3 regions of the Paenibacillus sp. FSL P2-0322 genome follow, and region 1 is predicted to be linked to each of the others. Evidence: riboswitches for the same ligand, from Rfam matches in the RefSeq annotation. Region 1 holds a riboswitch; each other region holds the start of a gene.
What was found. A riboswitch is a leader RNA that binds a small molecule or an ion and turns the genes downstream of it on or off. The one in region 1 is predicted to bind glycine.
Positions count from the first base shown of each region.

Region 1 (9,941 bases):
CCTTCCAGAAGGTTCTTCGGTAACTTTAAACAAAACTGGAGTATTGAAGGCTGGCGAAGATGGTATAATTACGATAAAATAAACTCTATGTGTTTCGGATTAGTTGATTAGGCGGCTTAGGCCGTCTGATCAATGATCTGGTATACTGCGTGTAAACAAATATTATCTTTAGGAAAGTGGGAGGAACAAATTATGCAAACAACTTTTAGAATTACGGATGAAGACGGTATCCATGCACGTCCTGCAACTGCGCTGGTAAATACAGCTAACAAATTCAGCGGTGCTGAATCTTTTGCCGAAGCTAACGGTAAAAAAGTAACTTTGAAATCCATTCTGGGTGTATTGTCCCTGGGTCTGGAACAAGGCGATACTATTAACATTATCTGCGAAGGCGCTGAAGCTGCCGAAGCACTGAAAGCTCTTGAAAATGTAATCGTTAACGAAGGGCTGGGCGAAGTTCATGCTTAAAATTTCCGGGATTGCCGCTTCGGCAGGCATAGCCATTGCCCGGGCGTTTATCTTGGAGCATCCGAATTACGCTGTAGAGAGACGCGCGGTTGGTGATGTTGAAGCTGAAATCGCGAGATTGGATGCGGCTTTGGCACAATCTCAAACCGAATTGGAATCGATTAAGGAGAAAACGCTTCAGGAGCTGGGAGAGAAAAAAGCAGAAATTTTTGCATCTCACCTGCTCATCCTGAATGATCCTGAATTGATCGATCCGGTTAAAGCTAAAATCAGAGACGAGCAGCTTAATGCTGACTATGCTTTGAATGAAGTAGCTACACAGTTCATTTCCATGTTTGAAAACATGAAAAGTGCCTATTTGCAAGAACGCGCATCGGACATGCGTGATGTAACCAAGCGGATCCTGAATCACCTGCTTGGTGTTCATTTTGTTAGTCCTGCAGAAATTGCCGAAGAAACGATTGTGCTTGCAGAAGATTTGACACCTTCCGACACAGCTCAGCTGAACCGTGAATTTGTTAAAGGTTTTGCAACGAACATCGGCGGACGTACTTCGCATTCGGCTATTATGGCTCGCTCACTTGAAATTCCTGCAGTTGTGGGAACGAAAAATATATTGTCTCAAGCTAAAAGCGGTGATTTGATTATCGTTGATGGTTTGGATGGTCACGTATTCGTGAACCCTACCGAAGAGATTGTTGCGGAATACCGTGCTAAACAGGTGGCATACGACAAGCAACGCGAAGAGTGGCGTAAGCTGCGCGGCGAAGCTACGGTTTCTGTCGATGGTGTCCATGTCGAACTGGCAGCCAATATTGGCACGCCTAATGATGTAGCTGGTGTTCTGGACAACGGTGGTGAAGGCGTTGGCTTGTACCGTACGGAGTTCTTGTACATGGGACGCGATAAGCTTCCATCCGAAGAAGTACAGTATACGGCGTACAAAACCGTTCTGGAAAGAATGGAAGGTAAACCGGTTGTAGTTCGTACTTTGGACATCGGTGGCGACAAAGAACTTCCTTATCTGGACCTGCCGAAAGAAATGAATCCGTTCCTCGGATTCCGTGCTATTCGTCTGTGTCTGGATCGCCAGGATATTTTCCGCACTCAATTGCGTGCTTTGTTGCGTGCGAGTGTGCATGGTAACCTGCGCATCATGTTCCCAATGATTGCTACGCTGAACGAATTCCGTGAAGCTAAAGCTGTTTTGTTGGAAGAAAAGGAAAAGTTGGTAACCGAGGGTGTATCCGTATCTGAAGAAATTCAGCTGGGCATCATGGTAGAAATTCCTTCTACAGCGGTATTGGCTGACCAGTTCGCAAAAGAAGTGGATTTCTTCAGTATCGGTACAAATGATCTGATTCAATACACAATGGCAGCGGATCGCATGAACGAGCGGGTTTCTTACCTGTATCAACCATACAATCCATCCATTCTGCGTCTGGTGAAAATGGTTATTGATGCCGCTCACCGTGAAGGGCGTTGGGTTGGTATGTGTGGCGAAATGGCAGGAGATACAACAGCAATTCCGTTGCTGCTGGGTCTGGGACTTGATGAGTTCAGTATGAGTGCAACTTCCATTCTGCCAGCACGTAGTCAAATCTCCAAGTTGTCCCGTGCGGACATGGAAAAACTGGCTACAAAAGCTCTGGACATGCAAACAGCAGAACAGGTTGTTGAATTGGTTCAAAGCATCGAAGGTTAAGGAAGGGTATTACATTTCAAAGGTTATATCTTTTTCCAACAAAAAAATTGCTGTGTACATACAGCAGCCGGTATCTAATAGATACCGGCTTTTTTGCATGCTTTAAGTAGAATTTGTTTTTAACTGCATGAGCAATTCAGTACAGGTTTGCGAGCTGCGGTAGTTTCGTCCAATCGTGTGACTGGAGTAGTATATGGTGCATTGAGCACCAGCTCAGGGTTCTCTTCTGCTTCCCGCGCAATATGAATCATAGTGTCGACAAAAGCATCAAGTGTCTCCTTACTTTCCGTCTCTGTGGGCTCGATCATGATGCATTCCTCTACATTCAGAGGGAAGTAAATTGTAGGCGGATGGTAGCCGAAATCAAGCAGCCGTTTGGCTACATCAAGCGTACGCACTCCAAATTTTTTCAAGCCTCGCCCTGACATGACAAATTCGTGTTTGCAATGTCCAGGGTAGGGCAGGTCAAAATGTGGAGCGAGCCGATGCATCATGTAATTGGCATTGAGCACAGCGCATTCCGATACACGCTTTAAGCCGTCAGGACCGTAGCTACGGATATAGGCATAGGCACGAACGAGAATACCGAAGTTGCCGTAAAAGGCTTTAACCCGTCCAATAGAATCTCCCTGTTCCCGGTCCCAGTGGTACACCCCCTGCGGATCCCGTACGACAAGCGGCTTGGGCAAATAAGGGATGAGCCGTTGCTTTACGCCGACAGGCCCAGCGCCGGGGCCACCGCCGCCGTGCGGGGTACTCATCGTTTTGTGCAAATTGAGATGCACTACATCGAAGCCCATATCTCCGGGACGGGTAATCCCCATGATGGCGTTGGAGTTTGCCCCGTCATAGTAAACCAGACCACCCGCTTCATGCACGATGGCAGCAATGTCAGTGATTTGCTTCTCGAACAGCCCAAGCGTGTTCGGATTGGTCAGCATGAGCGCCGCGGTGTCGTTGCCTACGGCTTGACGTAACGCATCCAGATCCACCAGCCCCTCAGGGGTGGAGGGAAGGGTGACTGTTTCGAAGCCCGCGACGGTTGCGCTGGCGGGGTTCGTTCCGTGCGAGGAATCCGGCACGAGCACCTTGGTACGTCGCTCACCACGTGCTTCGTGGTATGAGCGAATCATCATCAGCCCGGTCCATTCGCCATGGGCGCCCGCGGCGGGCTGAAGCGTGACGGCATCCATGCCAGTTAACGCAGCCAAATCATTTTGGAGCGTATGCAGCAGCTCCATGGCACCCTGGATGCTCTCCTCGGGCTGATATGGATGGATTTTGGCGAAGCCTGTATATCGGGCGACATCCTCATTCACTTTTGGATTGTATTTCATCGTACAGGAGCCGAGCGGATAAAATCCGTTGTCCACGCCGAAATTGCGCCGGGACAAGGCAATATAATGCCGAATAACGTCTACTTCGTATACCTCGGGTAATGCCGCAGGTTCGCTGCGCAGCGCATAATCTGGCAAAAGCTCTGCCACCGGGCGACGGGGAACGTCGCACTCGGGAAGGGAATAGGCGATGCGACCCGGACGGCTCAATTCAAAAATGAGCGCTTGATCGTGTTCCTTCAACAGCCCTTGTTTCTGATCCTGTCCGGTGTGTGTCATAGCAATCCCCCCAAGGTGTGTACAAATTGGTCAATCTCTTCTTTGGTCCTTTGCTCCGTCACGGCAATCAACATGTGACCAGCAAGTTCCTCATAGTCCCGGCCCAAATCGTAGCCAGCGATAAATCCAGCAGCTAGCAGCTCGGCCTGGAGTTTGCTCATATCCGTACCCTCAGGCAGTCTAAGGGCAAACTCATTAAAGGTTGGTGCGTTAAACGAGGCAGTTACGCCCTTCAAGCTCAGCAATTGCTCTAAAGCATAACGGCTTTTATGCAAATTTAGCTCGGCTACTTCCTTGATCCCCTGTCTACCCATGACAGACAAGTATACAGATGCAGATAAAGCTAGCAACGCTTGGTTGGAGCAAATGTTAGAGGTGGCCTTTTCGCGGCGGATATGCTGTTCCCGCGCTTGCAAGGTCAGCACGAAGCCGCGTTTACCGTTGCGGTCTGTGGTCTGACCCACAATACGGCCGGGGATACGGCGCATATGGGCCTGAGAAACGGCAAAGTATCCACAGGTCGGACCGCCGAGAGAAGAGGAGATGCCAAGTGGCTGCGCATCTCCTACCACAATATCCGCGCCCTGTTTGCCGGGTGTTTCCAGCAAGCCAAGTGCCAGTGGATTGGCACTGACGACCAAAAGACCTTTGTGCGCATGGATGAGGTCAGCCATCGGCTTCAGGTTTTCCACGGCTCCGAAAAAGTTGGGGCTTTGGACCAAAACAGCCGCGGTCTGTTCCGATACGGCCGCCGCTAGCGCATCAGCATCCGTTACGCCGTCCGAACAGCCGATTTCCACGATGTCCAAATCCAATCCGCGTGCATAGGCTGCCAATACCTGACGTGCCTCCGGATGGACGGACCTTGATACGATAAGCTGTTTACGGCGGGTAGCTGCGGCGGACAGTGAGCCCGCTTCCGCCAGTGCAGTCGCTCCGTCGTACATGCTGGCATTAGCTACAGCCATGCCCGTCAATTCGCAAATATACGACTGAAACTCGAAAATGGCTTGTAGCTCGCCTTGGCTTACTTCCGGCTGATAGGGGGTGTAGGCTGTATAGAATTCCGAGCGTGAAGTGATGTGCTGGATGACGGACGGAATATGATGATCATAAATTCCTGCGCCAAGGAAGCTGGCATGTGTGTCTGTATTGGCGTTGTGTCCGGCCAGCTCGGCCAAGTGGCGGGTTAAGGCTTTCTCATCGAGTCGAGAAGAGAGAGGCAGTTCCCCTTGATATCGAATGGCCTCTGGAATGTCACTGAATAAATCATCAATAGATGATACACCCACCACACGCAGCATTTCGGTTTGATCCTGTTCAGTCATAGGGAGATAACGATGCTGCTTCATAGGTTCTGACTCCTTTCGAAAAGCAAGATTTTAGATCGTAAATTAGCTAATAAAAAAGTGTGTGAGATGAAAAACCCAGAAGTTCATATCTGACATATTTGCTTTATAGAAATAAAAAGAGTTTAAGATCAGCGCGGGCGTTTATAAAAGGGTGCTGCCACCACCTCGGCACGCAGGCGTTTGCCACGAATCTCAACCTCCAACGGTGTGGAGAGGGCGCTAAAACGACTGTCCACCAAGGCGAGGCCCAGATTACGCTTCAAGGTGGGCGACTGAGTCCCCGTTGTGACCTCACCAATGTGTTGTCCTTCTGCGAATACCGGGTAATGGGCGCGTGGGATACCGCGATCAATCATTTCCAGCCCGATCAATTTGCGAGGAATCCCTTGTTCTTTCTGACGTTGCAGTGCTTCTCTACCGATAAAATCTCCTTTATTCAGCTTGACGAAGAAACCTAGACCAGCTTCGAGTGGTGAAATCGTGGCAGATAACTCCTGACCATATAGCGGCAACCGTGTCTCAAAGCGTAGGGTATCCCGAGCACCAAGTCCAGCGGGAATCAGCCCATACGACTCACCGGAACGAAGCAAACCCTCCCATACGGCTGGTGCTTCCGCAGCAGGTATATAAAATTCAAAACCGTCTTCGCCCGTATATCCGGTTCGTGAGACCAGTGCTTTTGCTCCGAACAATGGCACATTCTCATGGAAGCGGAAAGATGCCAGATTCGTAATGTCCGTATCTGCCACGGCTGCGGCAATACGTGCTGCCTCCGGTCCTTGCAACGCTAGCAATGCTATCGCATCAGACACATTCTCCATGTGAACGGATGCAGGCATATGGCGCATTAGCCAATCCCAATCCTTATCGATGTTGGATGCGTTCACAACGAGCATGTAGCGTTCCGGTCCTTTGCAGTAAACAAGTAGGTCGTCTACTACCCCTCCATCGGGGTAACACAGGAGTGAATATTGTGCCTGACCTGGTTCCAACTGGCTGACATCATTCGTGGTCACCTTTTGCAGAAAAGCTTCGGCTTCTTTGCCTTCAACCAAAAATTCGCCCATATGCGATACATCGAATAAACCCGCACGTTGCCGGACGGCCTCATGCTCCTTTTGAATGCCGCTAAACTGAACCGGGAGCTCCCAGCCGCCAAAGTCAATACAACGAACCCCAGACTGCGTCCCGTAGGACGAATATAGCGGTGTTTTTCGCAAATTAGTCATTATTCCACTCCTATCCGGTGTGATCGGCTAAACAAAAAAGACAGGCCGAAAAAAACGTATAGACGGCAGTCTACACTCTTTTTTTCAGCTCTGTCCTTGATACCAGAAAGTTACCCCGGTATGTACCGGGTTTCCCCTTGGGTGATCCGCTCCAATAGCGAATGCTCTCCAGAGATGCGTCCGGCAGAGGTCCTTTTGCCTGAGAGATTCACCTGCAATGCAGGTTTACTCCTTCGGCGCTACCTTCGGGATCAACGGTATATTACCTGGCTTTGCAGATAACAACTTGATCCGATTCGCGTGCACTTATGTCTCACAAGCGGCAACAGCTATGCGAATCTTTTTGGCAGTCTCTCCCTCCGCGTTCATCCGCGTTTGCAGTTGTCGGGGTGTTTCCCAAAGCATTTGCTATAACCCATTAATACGCAAATTCATTTAAAATGTCAATAAAAATGTCATCAAAAACAATAGAAAAAACATTTAATATATAAATAAGGATATGTAAGCGTTTGTTATAAGCTATCATATTTTTATATAGTACGCTATATGAGGTGATATGAAGTATTTTTGTTAGTATTATTGACATGAGTGTTCTTGTTGTCATAATCTTAACCTGTCTAGTACAGTGAGCAAAAGCGATTTTATTCATATGGAAGTGAGGGGAACAGAATGGGTGAAGTAAAGCAGCAACTTTGGTATACAGACGAACATGAGTGGGTTCAGCGGACAGAGAATGGAACGGTACGAATTGGTATTACAGACTTTGCACAGCATCAACTGGGTGATATTGTTTTTGTAGAATTACCTGAGGCGGGAGCAACGATTGAGCAGGGAGCGGAGATCGGTACGATTGAATCGGTGAAGACAGTATCCGACCTTTTTGCTCCGGTGACGGGAACCATACTAAAAGTGAATGAAACGCTGGAAAGTACACCTGAGCTAGTGAATGAATCTCCCTATGAAAAAGGTTGGATGATCGAAGTAGAGATGGATAAAGATGTGGAGGAAGCCTTGGGCAAGCTACTGTCTGCGGATCAGTATGAGCAGTTGATTTCCGATGAGCAATAATGGAGCATTGTAGTATGGAGTAAGAGGGTTATTTGTCTGCTCGATTTTTGTATAAAATAGTCGCTATGATTTGACGTAGCGGCTATTTTTTTGTCTTTTTTCAAACGTAATTACGTGTTTTATTCTGATTTAGAGGGTTGTCCCCATATAAGAATCATACATAATCCAGCACGGTTTTTCGACTAATTTCTATAGCTACAGGTCATATTAAGAAGAATTATGCAGGTATAATACCTTCCCGGATAATTTAAATTTAAATGTTGTCATCAACGTTCATGACGAAAGTACGTTTTCATTTCGTTGATGAAGATAGCGCTGTCATTTAGTATGAATTTTAAGAAAAGGTAGTGATGCTTACCTACAAGGAGGATTTGAATATGAGTACATTGGACGCAAAGCCAAGTTCAAAAGGAGGCACTCGTGTCGCCGTACAGCGTTTTGGCCGTTTTCTTAGCGGTATGGTTATGCCCAATATGGGAGCATTTATTGCGTGGGGGCTGATTACGGCACTCTTTATTCCGACCGGATGGTTCCCGAATGAAGGTTTTGCACAATTGGTTGACCCGATGAAAAATTATTTGTTGCCGTTACTGATCGGTTATACAGGGGGCACGATGATTCACGGACAGCGTGGAGGTGTGATTGGTGCCATTATGACGATGGGTGTCATAGTGGGAGCCGATATCCCGATGTTCCTGGGCGCGATGGTCGCTGGTCCGCTGGCTGCGTGGATATTGAAGAAGTTCGACAAGGCCATTGAAGGCAAAGTCAGATCAGGCTTTGAAATGCTGGTCAATAACTTTTCGGCCGGAATTATCGGTGCCATTCTAGCGCTGCTTGCCCATGTGGCGATTGGTCCGATTGTACAAATGATCAGTCAAGTGTTGTCGGCAGGGGTACAGTTCCTCGTGAACGCAGGGCTATTGCCGCTTGTCAACCTCATTATTGAGCCCGGAAAAGTATTATTTTTAAACAACGCGCTGAATCACGGAGTATTGAGTCCGATTGCGTTAGAGGAAGCTGCAAGAACAGGAAAATCCGTACTGTTTATGCTGGAATCCAACCCTGGGCCGGGGCTCGGTATTTTGCTAGCCTACTGCCTGTTCGGCAAAGGCTCTGCGAAGTCATCGGCTCCTGGAGCGGTCATCATTCATTTTTTCGGCGGGATTCATGAAATTTATTTCCCTTATATTTTGATGAAGCCGATTTTGATTCTTGCTGCTATAGCTGGGGGCGTTGTGGGAACCTTCTGTTTTATGTTGACAGGTGCCGGACTGGTTGCTGCTCCTTCACCGGGCAGCATCATTGCCTATTTTCTAATGACGCCAAAAGGCGGATATTTGCCAATGCTGAGCGGGGTGATCGCTGCTGCGGTCGTATCCTTTGCTGTTGCCGCAGTGTTACTCAAGACTAGTAAGCAAAAAGAAGAGGGGCTGGAGGAAGCTGCATCCCGCCTGAAAGATATGAAAAATCAAAGCAAGAGTGCAAGTGCTAACGCCACTGTAATGGAAGATAACCACGAATCTGAACGTGCTGCTGAGATTGCCGCAGCTCGAACGCTCAAGGATAAATCCGAAGTGAATAAGATCGTCTTTTCCTGTGATGCAGGTATGGGCTCAAGCGCTATGGGCGCCTCGATTTTACGCAAAAAAATGAAGCAGGCGGGTGTAGGCGTAACAGTTACGAATACGGCAATCAGTGAAATTCCACAGGATGCGGATATTGTCATTACGCAAAAAACGTTGACAGACCGGGCTAAAACAGTAGCCCCGAATGCTGAGCACATTTCCATTGACAATTTTCTGAAGAGCCCTGAATACGAAGCGCTGGTTGAACGTCTGAAATCCGATTCTTAATCCCCGTCGTAGTCAGGCGGACTGTATGCAGTGTACGTCTCCTGCTGGAGGGATGAGCTTGGGAAGGAACGGTATGCGCTTATGAATATTACGAAACGACAACGTGACATCGTGGAATATCTTCTGGAGCAGTCCAAAGAGGTTACAGCCGGGGAAATTGCCACGAAGATCAATGTCAGCACAAGGACGGTTCATCGGGAACTGGGCGCAGTCGAGCATTGGCTGGCTGCTCATGAGGTGAAGCTGGAGAAAAAGTCAGGGATTGGTATCTGTATAGATGCTGACCCAGCTCAGCTTGTATGCCTGCGAAGGCAATTGCTGCATACAAAGTCAGACGAATATTCGGCTGAGGAGAGAAAGATCGTGGTTCTCTGCATGCTGCTGGATACACAGGAGCCGATCAAGCTGCTGGCGCTGGCTTCAGACTTGAAAGTCACGGTAACTACGGTCAGTCATGATCTGGACGAATTACAAGGCTGGATTGGGGAACGGGGGCTCGTGCTTGTCCGCAGACGGGGGTACGGCGTCGAGATTACAGGACGGGAGACAGACAAAAGACGGGCGATTTCCGAGCTGGCTCTCGAATATTTGGATGAATCCGATCTGTTTTCAGCCCGGGAAGAACTTCGTTCTGTGACCCGTGTCGC
Region 1 is NZ_CP150243.1:4,509,582-4,519,522, reverse strand. Features, by position in the region: gene ptsG (glucose-specific PTS transporter subunit IIBC) at 1-82, shown strand, start outside; gene MKY24_RS19885 (HPr family phosphocarrier protein) at 193-468, shown strand; gene ptsP (phosphoenolpyruvate--protein phosphotransferase) at 461-2,173, shown strand; gene gcvPB (aminomethyl-transferring glycine dehydrogenase subunit GcvPB) at 2,293-3,789, opposite strand; gene gcvPA (aminomethyl-transferring glycine dehydrogenase subunit GcvPA) at 3,786-5,141, opposite strand; gene gcvT (glycine cleavage system aminomethyltransferase GcvT) at 5,270-6,370, opposite strand; glycine riboswitch at 6,548-6,739, opposite strand; gene gcvH (glycine cleavage system protein GcvH) at 7,040-7,438, shown strand; gene MKY24_RS19855 (PTS mannitol transporter subunit IICBA) at 7,816-9,294, shown strand; gene MKY24_RS19850 (BglG family transcription antiterminator) at 9,376-9,941, shown strand, end outside.

Region 2 (9,941 bases), 2.0 Mb from region 1:
GAAAGATCATGCCAATGCCCGCTCCGCGGATTTTATTCATTTGCCCTGAAGAAAGACGGTTCAGGTCCGTGCCTTTAAAAAGGACCTCTCCCTCTACACGCGTGCGTTCCATGTCATGCAGTTGTGCGATCGAAAGCGCCAGCGCGCTTTTGCCACAGCCGGATTCTCCGACTACAGCCAGCACTTCATTGGGGTTGACCGTCAGATCCAGATGGTCGACTGCGGGGTGATATTGATCCTTGATGCGAAAAGATACGGATAATCCTTTAATTTCCAACACGGGTCCGGTATTCAATGCGCGCTTCCTCCATTCTCCATGGTCTTGTCCCGCTTATTCTCACCATGTTTGATGTTTAAAACCTCTCATGAACATTACATACCGTTTTTGTCGGAATAATTTGAATACATCCTATCACCAGTATATGGATATATCAATTAAGATTATGCTATCAACATCATTTAAAAAATCAATGATCCAGCAGTAGCGCGGCCTTTCTGGCACAAAATGTAATGAAATAACCAACCACAGGTTAATTTTCATCACAAAAAAAGTCGCCTGATCCCTCTGCAGGGATCAAACGACTAACTAATACCAGCTCACATTGAGCTTCTGGCGATAATTATGAAGCCGCTCCATAGGAGCCAGACTTGAACGTTCTAGGATCGTACCATTTGTAGCCTGCTGCTGGAGCAGACCAAGGCTCAGGCTGCGGTTCTGTGGAAGCCGCAGGCTCCTCAAATGGTAGAAGCTTCGTTGGCTGATCCAGAGTCAAACCTGCCACATCAGACAATTTCGTGTAGTCCTGCTTCCATGCAAGCCATTGAACCGTTTGCACCAGGAAGGTGGAATCATCCACTTCTTTAAAACCATCATATGTCTTCTTCGACTGTCCGTTTTCCTCACGCACATATTTCGGTGTAGCATCTTCTACAGGGGAAGAATCACCGATGAACGCTGCCTTGCCTTGACCTACCTTGGAAATAGCAGCATAAGGTCCTTCCGCACGGCCCCCGCCGTTATAAACTCCCTGGTCTACCGCATTACCCCATTTTTTCGTGCCTGAAGGGATATAAGCAATGCCTTTAGCCTTGGTAGGATCAATAATAGCCAGCGTAGATCCTGCATGCATTGCAATCGAGCGCACACCCTTGGTAATGCCGAAAGATTGATCTGCGGCTACAATGTCGGTAGCATTCACATCACCCAGCGCATTGTAACGGAAACGAACGCCAAAGTTGGCCGCCAGCCAATCGGAGCTTGTTAATCCTTGCATCGCCGGTGATGCAGCTTCTTCTGCAGTCATGCCCTTGGCCGGATTAGTATAGGCTCCACGACGGTAACCATTCATAACCTCGGAGGAATCCCAACGGTTTTTGTTACGGTCCGCATTATAATGATCGGAGATGAAGAAGACGCTCCCCCCGCTATTCACGTATTGCAGCAGGGCAGCCTGCTCGGATGCCTTAAAGGCAACATTCGCTTCACCAATAATGAACACATCATATTGGCGTAACTTATCATATGTTATAGCCTGCTCTCCATAAGTAAAAGGAATGGGACGATTCAATTGGTCTACCGTAAAGCCTACATTACGCAGTCCATTGGCAAAGTCGGAGAAGGCGCCTTCAATGACCCAATCTGCTGCACCAGCGGTCTGTGCGTGCGTATTATCGAACAGCACCTTTTTGCCTTTTCCATCCGGCAGTGTAGTACCGGGTTGACCCGGGTTGCCAGGTTCGCCTGGTTCCCCCGGCTCGCTTCCGCTCACCAGTTCAACAGCACTTGGACTTTTCACTCCACCAAAATTATTGTAGGCGCCGAGTGTACCCGTCACACGAATTTTGCTGCCGATCAGCTCAGGATGGCCTGATAGCCCATATTGCCCTCTGTACGCTGAAGTCAGCTGTACATCCAACAGATTAGACGTATTACGTTCATTTGCCTGATCGGCAATCAGTACGTTAAAATCATTCGCGAACGGGGAAGAAAAGTTAGCCGTTTTCGATCCGGTAGCATGTCCGACGATGTAACCTTCCACCGTCACCGTACCTCCACTGCTTTGGCGCTGAAGTGCTTCGGCTACTGTCAATGCTCCCTCCGCCTTGACCTGACCGAATGGAACGAAGATCCCAATCAGCAGTGATACGATCGCTGCTAGATGCAACATCCCTTTTAAGCGTGAACCTGTGAATCGCAAGCCTTTTACCATACGTCAATATCCCTCCTATGATTTCCATAAATATACTTGTCCTTTATCAGATTAGCCGCCAATCTTCTAATTCCTTCCTGGTTTCATCCATAATTATGTAAATTTTAATCTTTTTTATTGGAAACGCACCTGTTTATGTAAAAATTAAACCTGTGATTGACACTGAGCACGGCATACATTACGCTAAGGAAGACATGTAGAACGGTATACGCGAATGAAGATGACGGGAGAGTCTGTCCAGGGAGCCTACACTCTGGCGGCACCGAAGGAGCAAGACGTCAGCACCCGGCTGACGGATAATCTCTCAGGTCCATGTATCGTCATCTGACGCAACTCTGGAGAGAGCGCAAGCCACCCAAGGGGTAAGGCGGTAAGAACACCGCACGAAACTCTCAGGTAACGAGGACAGAGATAAGGGAAACTTCCTTATCCTGTCCTTTTTTGTGCTCACATTGTGCGTCAGCATTAAGAACCGTCATAACCGCGCAAAGACGCGGAAATACCATATAGTATGGTATTAGAACATACAGGGGGCCACACCATGCGTTTCAAAGATGTATTTTCTATTATCGGTCCGGCCATGACCGGACCTTCCAGTTCACACACCGCAGGCGCGGTGCGGCTCGCACGCGTTGCCCGGCACTGGCTCGGGACGCAGCCTGACCGTGCCCGCATGACGCTGTACGGCTCCTTTGCCGACACGTATAAAGGACACGGTACAGACCTGGCGCTCATCGCAGGGCTGCTTAATTACGATACGGACGATCACCGGATTCCGGATGCCGAGCAATGGGCAGAGCAAGCCGGGATGGCCGTGGAATTCGCCGTCAGCGGACTCCCCGCGCCTCATCCGAACACTGTCCGTTTCGAGCTGTGGAAGGGCGAGGATCAGCGCACACTGTTGGGCTCCTCCATCGGCGGCGGCAGCATCCATGTCCAGCAGCTTAACGAATTCCGGGTCAATCTGACCGGGGAGCTGCCTACGCTGGTGCTTCTCCACTCGGATAAGCCCGGTACATTGGGCGCGATAACTTCAGCGCTGGGCGCGGCCCACATTAACATTGCCTATATGCACGTAGATCGCAAAGGCCGGGATGGTGAAGCACTCACCGCCATTGAAACGGACAGTTCTGCTCCAGCTGAACTGATTGCGGAACTGCGTTCTTTACCTCATATGTATGAAATTAAGATGATTAATTTGAAAAAAGGAGCTGAATCCGATGCGGTTTAGCCATCTGCATGAAATCAGCGCTTTATGCGCTGAAGAATCCACCACAATTGGCCGTTTGATGATTCAAGAGCAGGTACAAGAGACGAATACAACGGAGGAAGAAATCTTTCGCCAAATGTCTGATTATTATGAAGTCATGAAGGAAGCCGTTCATCGCGGTCAGACACAAGACACCGTATCCCGCAGTGGATTGACGGGCGGTGACGGCAAGCGCCTAGCCGAGTATCTGCGGTCAGGGGAAACCTGCTCCGGTGATGCCTCCGCGCTTGCCATGGCTTATGCCCTCTCCGTGTCGGAGGTTAATGCATCCATGGGTCGCATTGTGGCCACGCCTACCGCAGGCTCATGTGGGGTTATCCCTGGTGTGTTCATCAGTGCGCAGGAGCGGTTCGGCTGGGATGATGAGCATATGGTGAACGGCCTGTTCGCCGCTGGAGCCATTGGCTACGTGATCGCCAACAACTCCTTCATTTCTGGCGCGGAGGGAGGCTGTCAGGCTGAGATTGGTTCAGCTATCGGGATGGCTGCTGGCGCTATGGTCGAGCTGCGTGGTGGTACGCCTGAACAGGCTGTTCACGCCGTGGGCCTCGCTCTTAAGAACACGCTCGGCCTGATTTGCGACCCCGTCGCTGGACTCGTGGAGATTCCGTGCATCGTGCGCAACGGGCTGGGAGCCGTGACTGCGCTTGCCGCAGCGGATATGGCTTTGGCGGGTGTGCGCAGCGCTATTCCGTCTGACGAAGTCATTGACGTGATGCTTGAAGTCGGCAGTGCGATGCCGTCGAAGCACCGCGAGACCGCCAAAGGCGGCTTGGCCCAGACGCCGACTGGCAAGCGTTTGACCGAATCACTTACACGCAACACACCGACCAAGAAGGATAAGTCATAATTTATAAGCGGTAGCCTCCTTAAAAAAAGAGCAAGCATGTCGTCCTTGGACGTATGCTTGCTCTCTTTTTTACTGAACGGTTACCTGTATCTTCGTCATTTTACCTGCATATTTCACAGTAATTACTGCTTTGCCCTTGCCCTGTGCCTTAATGTTACCGTCTTTGACGGTCGCAACAACAATTCTGGACGAGGACCAGACAGCCGGTTTGGAAACATCCTTCTCCGACTCATCCTTATACGTGGCTGTAGCCGTAACCTTGGCCAGCTGTCCTGCCTTCAAATTCAAAGCAACTTCGTCTGTTTGCAGGTATTTAAGCGTATCAACATCCACGGGTACGCTGATTACCTTCCCGCCAAACTTCGCCTGAATGTTAGCTTTACCGTAGCTAACCGCAGTAACCTGACCCTTTTTAACAGTGGCTACCTTATAATTAGACGTTTTCCATTCAGCTTGGGTCGTAACGTCCTTTTCTTTACCATCACTCGATTTAACCACAATCGCAATGGTTTTTTGATCTCCAGATTTGAGCGATAGCGCGATTGCATCCGCTTCAATTTTTTGCGCTACGTCCACTTCTACCGTAAACGTAATGTTTTGCTTGCCATATGAAGCAGTCACCGTTGCCTTACCGCTACCATTCGCTTTGATCAAACCTTCGCTAACTTCAACCACTTTTACATTGCTAGTTGTCCAGGTGGCGTCCTTGGTTACGTCTGTTTTTGTACCGCCACTCTTAACTCCTGTTACTTTCAGCTGCTTCGTTTCCTGAGCACCAAGCGCAATTACACGCGAGTCTGTTTCCAGACGGTCTACAAGGCCTACTTGTACGTTAATCGTCAGTTTTTTGCCATTATAGGTCGCTGTAATAACCGCTTTACCAGCGGATTTACCCGTAATCGTTCCTTTGGACACAGAAGCAATATCTTCCGCGCTTGAAGCCCATTCTGCATCCTGTGTTACATCTTCCTTACGCCCATCCGCATAAGTAGCCGTCAAAGTTGCAGTATAGTCCTCATCAATATCAATCGTTGCCGTTTTGGAGGACAGAGACAGATCACCGGGTACATTTACGGATACCGTAGCTGTAACTGTTTTGCCACCATAAGAAGCGGTGATCGTAGCCTCACCTGTTTTATAACCCGTGACTTCTCCCGCACTGACAAAAGCGATATCTTCATTGCTGGACTTCCACTCTGCCTTACTTGTGATATCTTCTTCCGTACCTGTTACATACGTTGCGGTCAGCTTGAGCTTTTTGGATTCCTTGGCATTCAGGCTCAGCTTGTCCTCACTCAAATCCAAATATCTGGAGGTTTCGACATCTGTCTTGATCGAAACAGTCTTATCTCCATACTTAGCGGTCACCGTAGCCGAACCCGCTCCAATGGCCATAATCGTTCCCTTATTCACAGTCGCAATTTTTTCATCGCTTGATGTCCAAGTAGCTTTATCTGTGATATCCGTTACCGTCCCATCCGGATAAACGGCAGAAACTTGTATTTTTTTAGATTCATCCAGACGGAGAAAAATATTGGATTCGCTGGCTTTCAGCTTATTCGTTTGATCGACATCTACCGAAATCGTAGCGGACATCGTGCCATATTTACCTGTAATTGTCGCCTTTCCCGCGCTGTAGCCGGTAATGGTGCCTTTCAGTACATCCGCCACAGCTGCATTGCTGGAGCTCCATTCAGCGGACTCTGTTACGTCCTGTACCGATCCATCCGGGAACGTCGCCGTAAGTTTAACCTTCTCAGTATCCTTCAGCAAAAGAGAAACCTCTGATGAACTGACATCGAGACGTTTAACCTGCTCCACCTGCACAGCAATGGTTACGGTCTGTTGACCATATACGGCCTTAATATTGGCTGTACCTGCTCCCTGAGCGGTAACCAATCCGTTAACTACTGTGGCTACCTTTTGATTATCGGAGGTCCAAGTAGCATCACCCGAAACCTGAGCTGTTGTATTATCACTGTATGTCGCTGTCAAATCAACCTGTCCTGTACCGCTTGAACGCAAGTTCAGGCTTTGTACACTGGATGTCAGCGCCTTAACCTTTTTCGTTACATGTACCTGAACCGATTGCACCTTCTCTTTATAGGTCGCAACCACGGTGGCTTCCCCTTCAGCCTTGGCCGAAACTGTACCGTTATACACGGTAGCAATAGCTGTATTATCACTTTTCCAATCCGTGCTTACGGTTACATTCGAGGTTGTCCCATCGCTAAAAACAGCAGTAGCCGTCAACGCAGCCGTATCTCCCTGCTGCAAAGTTACCTCGTTAGAGGAAAGGACAATCTTGGAAAGCACCGCATCCGCAGCAGATGCAAACCCTGCATATGATGTAAAACTTGAAATCAGGATGACCAACGCCAGAAAACCGGACCATCTATTCTTCAAAATCTAATTCCCTCCCATTCCAAAACTTAAATTAAGGATTTCGCAAAATCCTTACACCTACGTTTTATGTCGTCATATGGAAAAGAATAGTTTAGGCTTCGAAGGAAATTTGGTCCTTATTAACTAGATCATTTCTGATAAAGATTAGACATTACAATTTGTGTAGCTTCAGAGCCATAGTGAAGAGTTTACCCAACAGACCCACAACCTCGCATTTACAAACAGCTATAAGCTGCTGCGCGAACTCTCAAATGATGGTATTCTTCCATATTAGGAGCCAGTTGGTGCATATAAACGACGGAGAATTGTTCGCTTGGATCTATAGAAACCCAAGTGCCTGCTACTCCCGTCCAGCCAAATTCTCCAATAGAACTATTTGCATGCCCAGCCGCTTTATCAATTAACGTGCGCACGCCCAGTCCGTAACCATAACCTGTATGATAAGAATTAGTAAAATCCAATAATTGATCTGTATTCAGATGATTGGTGCGCATTAAATCAATAGTTTTTCTCCCTAATAGCCTCACACCATCTACCATACCTCCATTCGACAGCATTTGTGAAAATATAAGGTACTCCTTAACTGTCGAATACAGACCTGCGCCCCCACTTTCATATATAGCATCGGGCTGATGATATTCATCCAAGAAACCCTCTATTTTTTCTAGCTCTCCGGCGTCTGTTCGTTGGTAAAAGGAGGCCATTCGCAATTCAATATCTCCACGATATCGGTAACCTGTATTGTTCATTCCAAGCGGATCAAATATTTCATCCTTTAGGAATTGCCCTAATGATTTACCTGAAATCACTTCAATAAGACCTGCAACCAGGTCATGTCCATATCCGTATAACCAGCGTGTTCCCGGCTCAAATGAAAGTGGAATCTCAGAAAGCGCTTTAATTTCTGTGCGCAGATCATATTTCCCCTGCTTTTCCTTTAACGTTCTAAGGACCTTTTGCATGGCCCGTCCTGTCTCTGAAGACTCGGAAGCATAGGGAAGACCCACACTCATATTGAATATATGCTTAATTAAAATGGGTTTCTCCGCCTTATCCACATAGGTGTATCCGTTAGGAGCGGTTTTGAATACATGCGCATTACGATATTCGGGAAAATATTCATACAAGGGCTCATTCAACAAAAATTGCCCGCGTTCGTACAGCATAAGTGCAGCCGTACAGACAACAACCTTTGTCATGGAAAACAAGCGATACACTGTATCCTCAGTGATTGGCTTTCGGGCTTCCAGATCAGCATATCCATGATATCCTTCATACAACACTTGACCATTCTGGGCAATGGCACAACCGCAACCTGCTGGCCCATTTGCTACGAAATGTTTCAATAGCTGATCTACCTTGTCAAAACGAGACATATTCATCCCTCCTATTTTTCCTTCAAAAGAAACAGGCTTCCCCTCGCGCTCTAATTTCCTGTTCCAACAAGCTCAGCGCGATCCCTTGTAAGCGCTTATTCCCCGCATTTATTTTAACGGTAAACTTGGTAAATACATAGATTATTTGTCATAATCAGATGGCTTTACATTAACAGCTCGGCCACCGTTTCCTTCCAGCGATGGATCACCAATTCCGGTTCCTTGAGACGGACCGTGACACCTGTCAAGATATCCGCATATTGGGCCGAATCTTCTCTGGCTGCAAAAACATGAGCCGCAAATCGCTCACGTACATGCTTGGCTTCGGGCAAAGCAGGCAGATGTTCCAGCGACAACCGCACATAATGCGCCTTCCCCCCGGTAAACACCGCAAGCGTCGCCTTCCCGGTACGAATCATGTTGCCCGTCGTGGTCGTGCCTGGCCATAGTGCCAGACGCAAATTCCCCTCGTCCAGCGCTACAACTTCGCCCACACTAATCATCGCTATGTGCGGCCACTGATCTTCCGTGACCGTCAGCAGCATCATTGCTTCATGCTGCTTGTCCTCCAATACCTTACCGTCCAGTAGCGTGAACAGTTCCTTACCGATCCTTGGTGTCTGCATGAAGTATAATCCCCTTTACATTTAGCCTATAACTTCAAAGTACCATAATTTACGGCTACTTACGAACGACCCTATATCCGCTCTGGAATAGGAGGAACATGAGCAGCATTCGGAATATCTTTGGGGTTTACCTTGAACGCCGATTTATACTTTGCTGGATCAGTAATGATATCCGGTTCTGAGGTCCGCCATGTGAACAGGCATACTGGGCACAACAAAACCTCCCAGGCGCCTTTAACTGGCGAGCGGGTAACAACCTCCGAACGATTAGATTCACAACGGGGACAAATATGCATCTGTCAGCACTCCTTTAATCTTTTTTTGTTTTTAAAAATATTCAACGAAGCATTTGGCTCAACTTTTTCTCCCATTCTGCTACACCCAACGGGGAATCGAGCGACTGCGAGTAATGTCCTCTAATATCCGGTGCTACAGGTGTCGTCGCATCCAATATCATTTTGTGCGTCATACCTGCCGGATCAGAGCCTGGGTCAAGCGGTAAAATAGACAAGCCAGGAACAATGACAGCATCATGCTTTGGATGAAGCTTGGTGGATAAAGCCCACATGACCTGCGGCAGATTGAACGGATCGACATCCTCATCCACCACAATGACCAGCTTGCAATACCCTAATCCATGCGGAGTCGTTAACGCACGCATTCCCACAGCCTTTGCAAAGCCGCCATACCGGGTTTTCGTGGAAATAATAGCGACCAGCCCATGCGTATACATGGCATTAACGGCTACGATTTCATTAGGAAAAGCATCCTTAAGCTGCTGAAACAACGGTACACTTGTATTCACACCGATCATATAATCCGTTTCCGTCCAAGGCATCCCGATGTACAGATGCTCAAAGATAGGCTGTTTGCGGTGATATACACGATTAATCTGAATGACTGGCATCGCGCGACCGCCGGAATAGTGACCTGTGAATTCACCGAATGGACCTTCATACTCACGTTCACCTGCTAACACTTCGCCTTCCAAAATGACCTCGGCTCCCCAAGGCAGATCCAGATCTGCATTCTTCGCTTTGACCACACGATAAGGCTCACCCTGAATGGCGCCCGCCATCTCATATTCGGATTGATCGTACAGCAGCGGCGTAGAAGCAGCCGTTGTAATCACAGGCTCACATCCGAGGGCAATAGCCACCTTCAGATTTTCGCCGCGCTCCTCAGCCTGACGGATATGGATCG
Region 2 is NZ_CP150243.1:457,979-467,919, reverse strand. Features, by position in the region: gene MKY24_RS02115 (ABC transporter ATP-binding protein) at 1-295, opposite strand, end outside; gene MKY24_RS02110 (DUF6359 domain-containing protein) at 621-2,210, opposite strand; glycine riboswitch at 2,425-2,540, shown strand; gene sdaAB (L-serine ammonia-lyase, iron-sulfur-dependent subunit beta) at 2,752-3,441, shown strand; gene sdaAA (L-serine ammonia-lyase, iron-sulfur-dependent, subunit alpha) at 3,431-4,330, shown strand; gene MKY24_RS02095 (Ig-like domain-containing protein) at 4,400-6,736, opposite strand; gene MKY24_RS02090 (serine hydrolase domain-containing protein) at 6,952-8,112, opposite strand; gene MKY24_RS02085 (pyridoxamine 5'-phosphate oxidase family protein) at 8,277-8,738, opposite strand; gene MKY24_RS02080 (non-oxidative hydroxyarylic acid decarboxylases subunit D) at 8,810-9,034, opposite strand; gene MKY24_RS02075 (non-oxidative hydroxyarylic acid decarboxylases subunit C) at 9,076-9,941, opposite strand, start outside.
Region 2: another riboswitch for glycine. It lies ahead of sdaAB (L-serine ammonia-lyase, iron-sulfur-dependent subunit beta); the one in region 1 lies ahead of gcvT (glycine cleavage system aminomethyltransferase GcvT).

Region 3 (9,941 bases), 170 kb from region 1:
TTCTTCCTGCCCAATGTGACGTCTATTGTGGCTGTTGCCATCATATTTGGTGCCTTATTTGCCAACAATTTTGGATTTCTCAACTACCTTCTGCAACTCTTGGGACTACCCATGGTTCAATGGTTGAATGTGCCATGGGGTATCCAAATTGCCATTTCTTCTATGGTCGTATGGAGATGGATGGGCTATAACGCAATCATCTATTTGGCCGGACTCCAGAGTATTCCGCATGTGCTGTATGAGGCCGCCAAAATAGACGGGGCAACCGGAGCGCAAGCTTTTTTCCGCATCACTATCCCCATGCTACGCCCATTCATTCTGTTTACGGTGATTACGTCCACCATCGGCGGTATGCAGCTCTTCACCGAGCCACAGGTCCTTGTCGGTAATGACGGCGGTTCCGGGGCAAGTGGCATGACCATCGTTTTATACCTGTATCGCGAGTCGTTCATTAACAACTATTTTGGATATGGTGCAGCCGTCGGATGGGGCATGTTCCTCATCATTGCTCTATTCTCCATCATAAACTGGAAACTCGTTCAAGGTAAAAAATAACGATGGGAAGGAGCTTCACAACATGATGCAGACACGCGCAAAATCCTTTGTTTTATATGCCGGATTGTTGGTGGGAATCATTCTGTCGATGTTTCCATTTTACTGGCTGATCGTCATGGCAACCCGTACAACCTCAGACATCTATCGTTTTCCACCACAATTGTGGTTTGGCAGCCACTTCTTGGATAACATAACGAGAGTATTACAACAGATTAATTTTGCCGGAGCCTTTTTTAATACCCTTTTTGTAGCCGGTTCTGTTACCCTATTGGTTCTGTTTTTCGATTCACTAGCAGGTTTTGCATTCGCCAAGTTTGATTTTCCGGGCAAAAAAGTGCTATTTATCGTTCTGCTAGCTACGATGATGGTCCCTTCACAACTTTCGCTTGTCCCCTCCTTTGTCATGATGGCCTCCTTTGGATGGGTAGGTACGTTCAAAGCGCTTATCATCCCGGGGATGGTAAATGCCTTCGGCATTTTCTGGATTCGTCAATATGCGGAAGAATCCATTCCAAAGGAACTGCTGGATGCGGGCCGGATGGACGGATGCAGCTTTTTTCGACTGTACTTGAATGTAGCACTGCCTATTCTACGTCCTGCGTTCGCTTTTCTCGGCGCATTTACCTTTATAGGAGCCTGGAATGATTATTTATGGCCGCTAATCGTCTTAACGGATGAACGTAAATTCACGCTCCAGATTGCACTGTCACAATTGAACGGGATTTACAATACGGATTATGCGATGGTCATTGCGGGCACCCTGCTGGCTGTACTGCCACTTATTATTTTATTTCTTTTCATTAGCCGCCAGTTTATTTCCGATCTTGCCGCCGGAGCTGTCAAAGATTAGATTTACTTGAATTCCCTTATTCATTTCATGTATAATAGCTAATCGTCATTTCAAATAGCTTACATGATGAAGTTAGGTATCCAACAGGCAATCAGGTTAAGCGATTTACGATTTGAACATGAACTATGAACTATGAACTGAGGGAAACTTACCAGATGAACAAATTCACATATTATAACCCCACCAAATTAATTTTTGGAGACAATCAAATTGAAGAACTCCAGCAGGAACTGCTGAATTACGGCAAAAACATTTTGCTGGTATATGGAGGCGGAAGTGTCAAACGAAATGGTCTATATGACCAGGTATTAAACGCGTTAGAACCGCTACATCTGAACATTCATGAATTGTCCGGCGTAGAACCGAATCCGCGCTTGTCCACCGTTAAGAAGGGTATCGACATTTGCCGAAATGAAAAAATCGACTTCTTACTTGCTGTAGGCGGTGGAAGCGTTATTGATTGCACCAAAGCCATCGCAGCAGGGGCTGAATATGACGGCGATGTGTGGGATATTATCAACAAAAAGCACATGCCGACCGAGGCTCTGCCATTCGGCACCATCCTCACACTCGCCGCCACCGGTTCAGAAATGAATCCGGATTCTGTTATCACCAACTGGGAAACGAACGAAAAATACGTATGGGGCAGCGCGGTAACGCATCCGAAATTCTCGATTCTGGACCCAAAAAACACCTTCTCTGTGCCACGTGATCAGACGGTATATGGCATGGTGGATATGATGAGCCATGTGTTTGAACAATATTTTCACAATGTTAAAAATACACCGTTGCAAGATCGTATGTGCTTTTCCGTGTTGCAAACCGTGATCGAAACTGCACCTAAGCTGCTGGAGGATTTGCACAACTACGAGCATCGTGAAACGATTTTATATGCCGGAACGATTGCCCTTAACGGAACACTACAAATGGGCTACTTCGGGGACTGGGCTTCGCATACGATTGAACATGCATTATCCGCTGTATATGATATTCCTCATGCTGGCGGTCTGGCGATCCTGTTCCCCAACTGGATGAGACATACGGTGGATCAGGATGCTGCACGCATGAAGCGGCTGATGCTCAGCATGTTTGATTTAGATACCACTGGTAAAACGGATAAGGAAATTGCTTTGGAGGGGATTGATCGCCTGAGTGCATTCTGGACAAGTCTCGGTGCCCCTTCCACCCTGGCCGATTACAATATTAATGATGAGCAATTGGAAAAAGTCGCAAACATTGCAGCCCGTGAAATGGAATACGGAGGCTTCGGTAATTATAAAAAGCTGAACCAAGAAGATATTTCAGCTATTTTGCACGCATCGTTATAACATTCAAAAGGGAGTGTCCTCAAGCCTGTGATGACTGAGGGCACTCCCTTTTGGAATTTATGAATTAACCGTTTGTCCTTTTTCTTCTACTTGGATAGCTGCCCCTACACTGGCACCTGCAAGAATGCCCTTTTTCTTACTAGAATTCAGAGAATCCATATAGGTTCGGGTTTCTGCGACTACAATTCCTGATAAGCCGAGCAGGGCAATCAGGTTCGGGAAAGCCATCATTGCGTTAAAGATATCTGCCAGCAGCCAAATCGCATCCAGTTTAATGAACGCGCCCCCGGCAACCAGTAGGATGAACAGATAGCGGTATGGCTTAATCCACTTGACCCCAAGCAAATATTCAACACAGCGTTCCCCGTAATAGTTCCAGCCGAGCATGGTGGTGAACGCAAACATAATCAGAATGATTGTGAGCAGTTCTGCCCCCAGCGGGAATGCGCTGGAAAATGCTTGCTGAGTCATCAGGCCCGCATCGGTAGGCCCGCTCCACACACCACTAACCAGTAGCGTCAACCCGGTCATCACACAAATAACCATCGTATCAATAAACACGCCTGTCATGGAAATTAGCCCTTGCTCCGCAGGCCATTTGGTTTTGGCAGCTGCGGCTGCAATCGGTGCGCTTCCCAATCCGGCCTCATTGGCAAAAATACCTCTGGCTACCCCACTTCGCATCGCCAGCATAATCGTAGCTCCGGCAAATCCGCCCGTTGCAGATGTAGTTGAAAATGCCGAATGGAGCACCAGCGCAATTGCGGCAGGTAGTTGGTCAGCAAACCGAATCAGTACGATGAGACAGATCAGTACGTACAAGCCTGTTTTAAAAGGAACGACCTTCGTCGATACCTTGGCAATGCTTTTGAGTCCTCCAATAGTAACAAGTCCTGTAAGGATAGCAATAATCAGTGCCGTTACAATGGGCGGAACGCCAAAACTGTTTTCGGTCGAAGATACAATCGCTTTGACCTGCGGAAACGTTCCAATCCCGAACAACGCTACCAGCATGCCCGAAAAAGCAAACAGCATCGCCAGCGGTTTAAAACGGCGTCCCAGACCTTTCTCAATATAATACATCGGGCCGCCGGAAAATTGCCCATTCCGATCCTTCACCCGGTATTTTACCGCAAGTACACCTTCCGCATATTTCGTCGCCATCCCAAAAAAGGCTGCAACGACCATCCAGAACAAGGCACCCGGCCCGCCCAGCTTAATGGCTGTCGCTACGCCGACAATACTTCCTGTGCCAACTGTAGCCGCCAACGCTGTACTCAAAGCCGCAAAACTACTTACATCCCCGCTGCCTTCATTCGGGGCCTTACCGATCAGCTTGATCGCCAGGGGCAGGCGGAATACCTGCAGCATCTTCAAACGTATGGTCAGCCACAACCCCGTTCCCATGACAAGAATGATGAGAGGCGCCCCCCATATCCAACTGCTAATCGCTTCTAACACATGTACCAAATTCATTTCAACCCGCTCCTCCAGCATATTAGAAAACAAAAAAGAGTCAAATCCGCTGATTCGACTCCTGGAGAGGTTAAAGGCACGAAAAAATACAACCATCTTGCGCAGGTTTCTGCCTCTAATAGCTTATAAAAAAGCCTAGGGCATTCCCTGTCACAGGTTATTCGCGTCTCTGTCCTTTTGCCTGAGAGTTTAAGCAGATGTTCTCTGCGGTGCACCTTCGGCGCCCAATTAAGGGTCTCTCCAGAGTTCTGTCCGTTTACGGTCCCCGCTTGTTGCTGTAATCAGCCTAAGCACCTGAGAGTTTTGCCCCTTCGGTCGGAACTTTCGTTCCATCTCCCGCAAACATCAACCAGACATATGAAATTTTTATTTATTATACAGAAAACTTTCAGCTTATTACAAGTGAAAAGTTTGTGAAGCCCTCTGAAACATTATTATTATGTCTATCAAAAAAAGCGGGTACAGCAGATTGCATCCTTAGGATGTCCTCTGCTATACCCGCCCGAGAAAATTTGGAATTACAATTCTTCACCATTGGTTGCTATCACATTTTTATACCAGTTAAATGAGTCCTTTTTGGAGCGTTTGAGCGTTCCGTTACCGTCATCATCCAGATCAACGTAAATAAATCCGTAGCGCTTGGACATTTCGGAAGTAGACATGCTCACAAGGTCGATAGGACCCCAGCTGGTGTAACCAATCAGATCAACACCGTCGGCAATCGCTTCCTTCATTTGGGCAATATGCTGACGCAAGTAATCAATGCGATACGTATCATGCACAGAGCCGTCTTCTTCCACCTTATCATACGCACCCAAACCATTTTCCACGATGAACAGCGGCTTTTGGTAGCGGTCATAAAACGTGTTCAGCGTAACACGCAGGCCGATCGGATCGATCTGCCATCCCCAGTCAGAGGACTGTAAATATGGATTTTTCACGCCGCCAATCAGGTTTCCTGCTGCTTTTTCGCCTTCTGGACCTGCAGATACGGTCAAGGTCATGTAGTAGCTGAATGAGATATAATCGACCGTGTTATTTTTTAAAATTTCGGCATCGCCTGGTTCTGTGTGTATAACAACATTATTTTCTTCAAAATAACGATTCATGTAGTTGGAATATTCCCCACGGGCATGCACATCCGTAAAGAACAGGTTCATCTGATTTTCATGCTGGGCTTTCAGTATATCCTCTGGATTACACGTATGTGGGTAGCTTTCCAAACGAGCCAGCATACAGCCGATTTGAGAGCCCGGGATGATCTCATGTCCTCGTTTTGTCGCCAGTGCACTAGCTACAAATTGATGATGCAGTGCTTGATATATCGCTTGCTGCTTGTTTTCTACGCGGTCAATGACCACCCCGCCACCGGTAAACGGACTCATGGTCATTACATTGATTTCATTAAAGGTCAGCCAGTATTTTACTTTATCCTTATAACGCGTGAACACAGTTTCGGCATAATTTACGTAGTGCTGTATAACTTCACGACCCAGCCAGCCATTATACTTCTGAGTCAAACCCAGCGGTGTCTCATAATGTGACAATGTTACCAGCGGTTCAATACCATATTTGCGCAGCTCATCAAATACATTGTCGTAGAATTGCAGTCCCGCTTCATTCGGCTCGGCATCATAGCCATTCGGGAAAATCCGCGACCAGTTGATGGACATACGAAATACCTTAAAGCCCATTTCCGCGAACAATGCAATATCTTCTTTGTAGTGGTGGAAGAAGTCCACACCTTCACGTTTTGGAAAACGGGCATTGACTTTGCCTGCCAAAATGTCTTCGAGTCGCTCGGACGAAATCTCCATAGCATGATCGTTCTTGCGCTCTGCTTTGGGTACATAGGCAACCATGTCGGCACTGGACAATCCTTTTCCATCTACGTCAAAAGCACCTTCCAATTGGTTGGCTGCGGTTGCACCACCCCACAGGAAATTTTCGGGAAATCCTTTTAATGTCTTAGTCATAGTATAAAAACCTCTTTCCGTATTTAAGATTTTTACTTTGGTCTAGTAAATAATACCCCTTTGGTGCAGGGAGTAGCACTTCGACAACTTTGCCGCCGGACAGTAACCGTTCTCCTTTGAAAAGCATTGACAGTTGCTTTAAAATAGACGTAATGCCTTCATAAGCATCCTAATCGTTGTAACGCGTTTCATGTCAAGTATTTTTTTCTTATGTGAGGAGAAGCACCATGTCGAATCTTGATCAAATTGCAAAACTGGCGGGCTTTTCCAAAGCTACGGTATCCAGAGTATTAAATCAGTCCCCCCATGTCAGTCACGAAACAAGAACTAAGATTTTGAAAATCATGCAGGAATTGGACTATGTTCCTAATCGGAATGCCATTTCTCTATCCAAGGGTCAGACGCTTCAGATCGGTATCATTACTTCAACTATTAATGAAATTGTTCTCGCTTTTCTGGACAGCTTTGTGGAAGTAGCCGGCCAGTATGAATTCCAAACCATTATTTATACTTCGGGAGAAGACAAAAAGAAAGAGCTTCAAGCCTTTGAGGATTTAAAAAGAAAAAGAGTCGATGCGCTGGTCATCATTTCCTGCGTGAATGACACTGATTTTTTGAGTACCTATTGCAAATATGGCCCGATCGTTTCGTGGCAACGAATGGAGCATACCGATATTCGCTCCGTCGCTATGGATCAGTATGAAGGATATATGTTAGCGCTAAAACATTTGATACAAAAAGGCTATACTCGTATAGCCAACGCTTTTGGTCGTCCGAGCAGCATCAATACCCATAGCAGACAACGAGCCTACGAACAGATCATGAGTGAGCACAATCTGCCAGTGTTGCAACACTGGAATCACTCTTCTATTTATAATATCCGTGATGGCGAACAGGTCGTACGGGATTTGTTACAGCGTCGGGAAGAATTCCCAGAGGCTATTTTATGTGCTAACGATTATGTAGCAGTGGGCATTCTCTGCGAAGCACGCAGACAACGGCTGAACGTACCGGAAGATCTGGCGATTGTCGGATTCGATAACACGGAGCTGGCGCATACGATGGGGATTACAACGATTCAAAATCCCATCATGGCTCAAGCACAAAATGCTTTTTTCATGCTTTCCCCTCAGCTGATTGGACGCCAAATGGAGCTTCATTCGCTAGAGTACTGCCTCATTGAACGTACGACCACGTAAGGTAACGATTTACTTGCAAATTAGGCAAAAGGGCCTTGATATGAAATATTTTTTGTCGAATCAGAATAAAATATGTTGAAATCGCTTTTTTTTGTGCTACAATAGCACTATATCGAAGGATTGTGACCGGTGATGCGGGCAATGCCTGAGTTCAATTGAGTGCTATTGCTAACAATAGTGTTGAATTGTGCTTAGGCATTTTTTATTGGTAAAGGATGGGAGGGGGAACTTCAATGATTATTGAGAAGGTGCTCAATAACAACGTCCTATTGACTAAAAACGATAAAGGCAAAGAGGTCATCGTGATGGGAAGAGGTATTTCCTTCAAAAAGGTGGCTGGCGATCAAGTCGATGATGATAAAATAGATAAGATTTTCATGTTAAATGAAAACGAGTTCACGGCTAAACTAACTGAACTGCTGAACGATATTCCAGTGTCTCATCTGGAGGTCGTGAATGAAATCGTAACCCATGCAACGGAAGTGCTGGATACGGAGTTAAGCGATAATATTTATTTAACATTGACCGACCATATTCATTTTGCCATACAACGGCAAGAAAAAGGACTGGCACTCCAAAACGCGATGCTGTATGAAATTAAACGCTTTTACAAAAAAGAATTTGCAGTTGGACTGGATGCTCTCCAAAAAATTGAAAATACGCTCGGAGTAAAATTGGGCGAAGATGAAGCGGGATTTATTGCATTGCATATGGTGAATGCACGGATCGACGGTAACGAAATGAAATCTACACTGAAAATGACCGAGATTGTCCAACATATATTGAACATTATTACGTATCATTACGGAATTGTGCTGGATGAGTCTTCTTTTAGCTATTCGAGATTTTTGACACATTTGCAATATTTTGCGATGCGAGTGATTCGCAAAGAAGTCATTCACAGTGGTGAAGAATTTTTGTACAACCAGGTGAAGCAGACGTATACCGAAGCTTTTGCTTGTGCCCAAAAGATCAATGAGTATCTGGAAAAAACATACGATCAATATTTAAGCAAGGATGAATACGTATATCTAACTATCCATATTCATCGGGTTACTGAGCGTAATAACATATAAGATTAACAACTTCATATCCTCATCGTTCATGGATTGTGACTGGTAAGGCAGGCAAAACCTAAACTGATGGTGAAATCGACGTTCCTCTATAGGAGAGTGCGTAGTTTTCACCACGAGTTTAGGTTTTTCTTGTTTACAAGTTTAAAAAGGTGCACGCCGGCGCATCTTAGCAACAGATGTAAACAGTAAATCCTATCAGTAGCAAGAATAACCCATAAGGAGTTCTGAACATGAGTGATAAAGAACTATCTAAAAAAATAGTGACCCTCGTTGGTGGCGAAGAGAATGTCAATTCGGTATTCCATTGCGCTACACGCTTGAGATTTAAATTAAATGATCGTACAAAAGCAGACAAAGCCGCACTGGAAGCAACCCCTGGTGTCATTACAGTAGTGGAAAGCAGCGGCCAGTTTCAAGTGGTCATCGGTAACAATGTAGGTCAAGTGTTTGAGCATATGATGGCAGAAACGAATTTGCAGGATGCAGATAATCCCAATGCCAAAAAGGAAGAATCTTCTGAAAAAACGAATTTTCTTGGCAAAGCGGTCGATATCATTTCCAGCATTTTTTCTCCCATTCTTGGTGCTCTTGCCGGGGCAGGTTTGCTTAAAGGGCTACTGGCGTTAATTTTATCTTTTCAATGGATTAATGATAAAAGCGGTACGTACCTGATCCTAAGTGCAGCTTCCGACAGTGTTTTCTATTTTCTACCTGTGTTTTTGGCTATTACATCGTCCCGTAAATTTAAGACAAACACCTTTGTATCGGTGGCAATCGCTGGAGCTCTGGTCTATCCAGCAGTTATAACGGCGGTAAGCAACCCAGAAAGATTGGCGTTTTTAGGTATTCCGATCATTCTGATTAATTACAGTTCCAGTGTCATTCCAATTATTCTCGCGGTCTGGGTTCAGTCCTATGTGGAGCGCTGGTTCAATTCCTTTATCCATCAATCGGTTAAAAACATTATCGTGCCGATGCTTTCGCTCCTGGTCGTTATTCCGTTAACATTTCTGGCCTTTGGTCCAGTAGGTAACCTGATCAGTCAGGGCTTGGCAAACGGTTTTACATGGGTATACAATTTAAGCCCACTAATTGCCGGGGCTGTTGCCGGGGCATTCTGGCAAGTGTTTGTTATTTTCGGCGTACACTGGGGCTTCGTTCCAGTCATGCTGTCGAATATTGCAACATTGGGCTATGACACGATGCTTCCGATGCTTACAGCAGCCGTACTTTCTCAGGCTGGTGCAACATTGGGGGTATTCCTGAAATCCCGGAACACTCAGATGAAGGCTTTGGCAGGTTCCTCTACGCTGGCCGCTATTTTTGGGATTACAGAACCAACAATTTATGGAATAACTTTGAAATTGAAAAAGCCGTTCATTTATGCTTGTATTTCCGGAGCAATCGGCGGGGCGATTATCGCTTCTGGCGGAGCGCACGCACAATCCTTTGCATTACCGGGTCTACTGGCGTTGCCGACT
Region 3 is NZ_CP150243.1:4,681,714-4,691,654, forward strand. Features, by position in the region: gene MKY24_RS20645 (sugar ABC transporter permease) at 1-555, shown strand, start outside; gene MKY24_RS20650 (carbohydrate ABC transporter permease) at 578-1,405, shown strand; gene MKY24_RS20655 (iron-containing alcohol dehydrogenase) at 1,561-2,733, shown strand; gene MKY24_RS20660 (sodium:alanine symporter family protein) at 2,791-4,209, opposite strand; glycine riboswitch at 4,369-4,463, opposite strand; gene MKY24_RS20665 (glycoside hydrolase family 1 protein) at 4,728-6,185, opposite strand; gene MKY24_RS20670 (LacI family DNA-binding transcriptional regulator) at 6,413-7,384, shown strand; gene MKY24_RS20675 (PRD domain-containing protein) at 7,618-8,460, shown strand; gene MKY24_RS20680 (beta-glucoside-specific PTS transporter subunit IIABC) at 8,691-9,941, shown strand, end outside.
Region 3: another riboswitch for glycine. It lies ahead of MKY24_RS20660 (sodium:alanine symporter family protein); the one in region 1 lies ahead of gcvT (glycine cleavage system aminomethyltransferase GcvT).